Regions from separate parts of the Sinobaca sp. TMA16-18 genome, predicted to be linked through region 1. Evidence: predicted binding sites of a transcription regulator. Region 1 holds the regulator's gene; the other holds the start of a gene.

What was found. Region 1 encodes Rex, which represses fermentation and respiration genes when NADH is low (regulators of the CRP and FNR family bind a similar motif). Its sites were predicted from a motif close to TTGTGAAATATTTCACAA; they were not measured.
Region 2: AC5W14_RS09695 (L-lactate dehydrogenase) is a predicted target of Rex. The motif match lies at 1,474-1,491, and genes of this name have one in related genera.

What each region holds. Positions count from the first base shown of each region.
Region 1 is NZ_JCAKFM010000004.1:363,298-366,299, forward strand. Features, by position in the region: gene tatC (twin-arginine translocase subunit TatC) at 1-541, opposite strand, end outside; gene AC5W14_RS10160 (twin-arginine translocase TatA/TatE family subunit) at 558-755, opposite strand; gene AC5W14_RS10165 (redox-sensing transcriptional repressor Rex) at 794-1,441, opposite strand; gene AC5W14_RS10170 (ABC-F family ATP-binding cassette domain-containing protein) at 1,716-3,002, shown strand, end outside.
Region 2 is NZ_JCAKFM010000004.1:257,390-260,391, reverse strand. Features, by position in the region: gene AC5W14_RS09700 (L-lactate permease) at 1-442, opposite strand, end outside; gene AC5W14_RS09695 (L-lactate dehydrogenase) at 478-1,440, opposite strand; gene AC5W14_RS09690 (TVP38/TMEM64 family protein) at 1,767-2,438, opposite strand; gene AC5W14_RS09685 (SDR family oxidoreductase) at 2,563-3,002, opposite strand, start outside.

The DNA of each region.
Region 1 (3,002 bases):
TCAGGCCGAGGCGCGTCAGAAACATGACGACGACCGGCAGTTGAAACAACAGCCCGAACGGGAGCGTGAGCTGGAACAAAAACGAGAAGTAATCGTTCACGCCGTACTGCTCCGTCAGGCCGAGCCGCTCGGTAAGCGAGCTTAAAAAACGGAGCACGTTTGGAAACAGGATAAAGTAGGCAAAAGCGAGCCCCCCGAAAAACAGGAGCGTCGCGATCGGAATGTACGACAAGGTTGCTTTCCGCTCATTTTCCAGAAGCCCCGGAGCGACAAACGCCCAGAGCTGGTGCAGCAATAGCGGAAACACAAGTATCAGGCCGATGACAAACGCGAAGTTCATGTAGAGCATCACGGGATCGGTCAGGCTGAAGACGTTCATCGGAAAATCTTCCGCTGCCGGGATGTTCTGCAGGTGTTCAATCACGCGCGGTGCAATAATCAGGCCGATAATCATAGCCGCAAGAAAAACGCTGCCGACCAGGATGATTCTCCTTCTCAGCTCCCCGAGGTGGTCATACAGCGTCATCTCTTCTTCTATAATAGGCGGTTGGTTCGGATTACTTGGTTTCACCGGTTTTTGGTTCGGATTTCTTTGGCTTTTCTTCATCGTCATCATCTGCCAGCCCCTTGGTTGCGTACTTAAATTCTCTCAAGGTGTTGCCCGCTGCCTTTCCAAGCTCCGGCAGCTTCTTTGGGCCGAATATAAGCAGTGCTACTATCGCTATCAATGCAAGACTTCCTGGACCTATTGGCATGTTACAGCCTCCCTTTTTAAAGTAAATCGGATACGTGCTTACGTGTCGAGCGGGTAATTCCGTAAAAAGTAGACGAGTGTCTGCAGTTCAATCGATAAATCAATATGGTGCACCCTTATGTAAGGCGGCAGGGACAGCCGGGCAGGCGTGAAGTTCAGAATGCCTTTGATGCCGGCATCCACAATCTTTTCGGCAGTGGACTGGGCAAATTCAGCGGGCACAGTCAAAATGGCCACGCTTGGCTGCTCGTCGTCCGGTGCCTTTTCCGAAAGCTTGTCCAGATGGAAAATTTCCACTCCGCCTACTTCGTTTCCGACGATATTGTCATTTACGTCAAAGGCGGAGACGATACGCGTGTTGTCGCTTCTGGAAAAATTATAACGCAGAAGTGCCGTGCCGAGGTTCCCGACGCCAACGAGGCAGACGTTAGTCCGCTCGTCCTGGTCCAGGGTTTTCCGGAAAAAGGACAGCAGGTAGGATACGTTGTAGCCGTATCCCTTCTTGCCGAGCGCGCCGAAGTAGGAAAAATCCCGGCGGATCGTCGCCGAATCCACTTTCACCGCTTCGCTTAATTCCGTGGAAGACACCCTGGTTTTTCCGGAGGCATGCAGGTTTTCAAGAAATCGGTAATACAGCGGCAGGCGCTTCGCTGTAGCCTGTGGTATTTTTTGCTGGTCTGTATTCATTAGAAAGCCTCCAAAGGTCGCTGCCTGTTTCAATCGCTCTCAGGCATTGTTTGTATCGGGATCTCCCGGTATACACAGCATACCTGTTATCTGGGAGAAAGACGAACAGAAGGATTTCTGTTTGCGCTTTCTTTATTTATTGTACACCATTCGGCCACGTATTGTCATATGAATATAAAGGAAATGACGCGCCTTTCTGTTTCCTGAACAATCGCCTTTTCCCGCGAAATACGCTAAACTAAAAGATGAGACTTGTATAAAAGGATGGTTCTTAATGATCGTACTGCAGTGTATAGATATAACAAAGTCATTTGGTGCAGACACGATTCTGCAAAATATAAAAATGGACATAAAAGCCAAGGAACGCGTGGCCCTGATCGGCCGAAACGGCGCCGGGAAATCCACGCTTTTAAAAATCATTACCGGAGAGCTGCCAAGTGATTCCGGCCAGGTCGTCGTTCCAAAAGACGTATCGATCGGCTATCTCGACCAGCACAGCGGACTCGACACCGACCGCTCGATCTGGGAAGAAATGCTGACGGTATTTACCGCACTCCGCAAAATGGAAAAAGACCTCCGCGGACTTGAAGAAAAAATGTCGGACCCCTCCCTTCTCGAACAGCCGGCCGCCTACGAAAAGGTGCTGAGCGAATATGACTCCATGCAGCACACCTTTAAAGAACGCGGCGGCTATCAGTTTGAAGCCGACATCCGCGGGATTCTTTCCGGGCTCCGCTTCGGGGCCTTTGACTACGAGACCCCGATTAACGTATTGAGCGGCGGGCAGAAAACCCGTCTGGCTCTTGCCAAGCTGCTGCTCTCCAAACCGGCGCTTTTGATTCTCGACGAGCCGACCAACCACCTGGATATTGATACGCTCCGCTGGCTCGAGCAGTATTTGTCCGGCTATGACGGCGCGGTCCTGATCGTTTCCCATGACCGCTATTTTCTCGATAAAATTGTCCAGAAGGTGTATGAGATTGCCTGGAACAAAGCTTCTTTATACCAGGGCAACTACAGCTACTATATAGATGAAAAAGCGCTCCGCTATGAGCAGGAGCTGAAAACCTTTGAAAAGCAGCAAAAGGAAATTGCGGAGCTCGAAGACTTTGTGCAGCGCAATATTGCCCGCGCCTCCACCACCAAACGGGCGCAGAGCCGCCGCAAAAAGCTGGAAAAAATGGATCGTGCCGGACGTCCGGACGGTGACCGCAAATCAGCTTCATTTTCTTTTGCCATTGATAAAGAAAGCGGCAACGACGTACTGATGATCGATAACGTCACCATCGGCTACCCGGGAGCGGAACCGATCATTAAAAACTTAAGCCTGAACGTAAAAAAAGGCGAAAGCGTAGCCCTCATCGGCCAAAACGGCGTCGGCAAATCCACGCTCTTGAAAGCCCTGAAAGGAGACCTTCCCCTGCAGGGCGGCACGATCCGCCTCGGGAGCAAAGTGAAAATCGGCTACTATGACCAGGAACAGGCGGACTTGAACACAAATAAAGACGTGCTTCATGAACTATGGGATGACTATCCCCAGACGGTGGAAAAAGAGATCCGC
Region 2 (3,002 bases), 110 kb from region 1:
CAAGGGTGACCAGCAGTGCAGCACTGATAGCAATCGGGACCCCAAACCCTGCGGCGCCTTCGAGAAAAGCATTAAAGCTGAAGCCGATCAGAAGGAGCTGCAAACGATGATCCTGGGAAATGTTAGCGATGCTGCCGCGGATAATATCAAATTTACCGGTTTCCACTGCAATTTTATACAACCAGACGGCCATAATCACAATGTAGCCGATCGGCCAGAGCGCCCGGCCGAAGCCCAGAAGTACCGCAGACAAAGCGGTGGACACCGGCATATCGAAAAACAGAATAGTAATAGCGGTACATACAGCAAGCGAGAGAGCGGCAGCGTATACGCCTTTCATTTTAAAGACTGTCATCGCCAGCAGAAAAAGAAGAATAGGGAGAAACGCGATCAGCGCACTGATCCATTCATTGCCAAAAGGGTCATACTGCTGGTACCACATGGAGGGTCATCTCTCTTCTGTAAGGTGTAGTGTAATTAGTTAGTAAGGTTTTTGACCGCTGGTTCCAGCGTATCCTTCAACGTTTTTATGCTGTGGTCAAACTGCTTCTGTTCTTTTTCGGAAAGAGCCAGCTGTACAACTTCACGGATGCCCTGGCGGTTTACAATTGTCGGCACGCCGGCATATACGTCTGCTGCTCCGTATTCTCCGTCAAGGTAGGCGCTCACAGTAAGAATGCAGTTTTCGTTACCTAGAATCGCACGGGTGACGCGGGCAAGACTCATCGCAATACCGTAGTAGGTGGCGCCTTTTTTCTGAATAATATGATAGGCGGCATCACGAACATTTTCAAAAATTTTGTCCAAATCCTCTGTTTTGTAGGCTGGGTTGGTTTTTAAATAGTCGGTGATCGGCACGCTGCCAATTGTTGCGCTGCTCCATACAGGAAGCTCCGTATCGCCGTGTTCACCGATTACATCAGCGTGAACGTTGCTTGCGGATACGTTAAAATAATCGCTTAAAAGAAAACGGAATCGGGCAGTGTCAAGCGTCGTACCGCTGCCAATTACACGGGATGCCGGAAACCCGCTGAACATCTTTACGGCCTGGGTCAGAATATCAACCGGATTGGTGGCAACAAGGAAAATACCGTCAAAATGATTTTCCATAACCTGATCCACCAAGGTTTTAAAAATCTTCATGTTTTTTTCTACCAGATCGAGCCGGGTTTCGCCGGGTTTCTGGTTGGCACCTGCACAGATGCAGACAATATCTGCTTCCTTACAGTCGCTGAAATCGCCGTACCATGTATTTGTAGGAGATGGGGCAAACGCTTTTCCATGATTTAAATCCATCACGTCCCCAATCGCTTTTTCCTGATTTACATCAATAATGACCAGTTCCTCGGTAATTGCCTGATTAATTAAGGCAAAAGCATAGCTGCTTCCGACAAGACCTGCGCCTATTAGTACCACACGGTTCACTTTTTCTTTTTTCATTGTATCCATCTAAATCACTCCTCATTATTTCTTATGTGAATTACTTCACAAGTTAATTGTGCATTATTTCACAAACTTTAGCAAGGGATTTTTTTGAATTTTTTTCTGTTTTTTTGAAAAAATAAAGTAACGGCAGAAAAGCGGAGAACGTGTGGTTTCATCATGGCATGCCTCCCTTTTTTGGAAATAAAGGATGCGTCAGCAGGGGATGGGTTAAAAATAACATAATATTTAGAAAATTAATATCCAATAATAATGTACTTCTATAAGGACACGGCAAAAAAGCCGCCCGGGTGCCCCGGACGGCTTTTCTTATAAGCATGTATTTAAGAGGCGGGAGGATTTTGTTTCGGTGGTTTATTAAGTATGGCTTCCGCGGCCGCCCGCTTTTTAAACCAGCGGTAGACCAGGTAGAACACGATCAGAAACACCCCATACACCAGTGCGGCATAAAGAAGCTGGGAAGGGTTCGTCGTGATAAGTGTGCCGATTGTTGCAAACAGAATCATCGACGGTATTTTACCGAGCGAAGAAGCGACGGCGTAGGGAAGCAGCCGGATTCTGCTTAATGCCGCGTAACAATTCACGATGATGCTTGGAATAACCGGAATCAGCCGGGTGACAAACAGCGTAAAAAACGCATTTTTTTCAAAAAGCACCGTTATACGTTCCAGGGCCGCATATTTATTAATGATGCGCCGTCCCACGTCCTGAAATCCATATCGGACGAGTAAAAACATAATAATGGAAGCCGCTGCAGAGCCGAACCAGACGAGAAGCGAGCCGAGAACCGCTCCGTAAGCCGCGCCGATAATGCCCCCGATAATCGGATAGGGAATAATCGGAAACAGGGAAAACAGAACAGCTGCCCCTGCGGTTAAAAAGAAATAATCCCGGCTGTTCACCTGAAGCCAGTTGTATAGAGACCCGCCGTATTGATAAATGAGCCAAAACAGTCCCGCATAAAAAAGAAGTACTGCAATCCGCCTTAGTGCCATAAGCCACCCCCGTTGGAAATCATCTACTCCTACTGTACTGAATATAAACAGGGCTGGCAAAGAGAAAGACCCGCTATAAAAAAACGATGCCGGTTTACAGCCGGCATCGTTTTATATTACTGGGTTATACGCGCTCTTCCCATTTATCTTTTTCAGTCTGCTTCATCGTATCTTCTGTTTCCTGAGGATGGGCTGTACGGAAGGCATGGTGGTCGGATTCAATAACTTCCACCATTTTGCTGATCATGTCTTCCGGATCGTACTGTTGGTCCAGAATAGTCTCCGTTTCTTCAATGGAAGACCGCTTTGTAAAGTTTTCCTTCTCGTCGTACCATTTCCACTTTTCTTCGAACATCCGGTCGTTAAATCCTGTTTCAAAAGGACCCGGATTAATTGTAGCTACCTGGACACCGAATTCTTCAAGCTCTGCTTTCATCGTTTTGGCTATTGCCTCGATGGCATGCTTGGAGGAGCTGTAGGCGCCGAGGTAAGGCATCGCTACAATACCGACGATAGAACTGAGGAAGATAATTTTGCCCTGTTTTTTGTTTACGAATTTTTTCG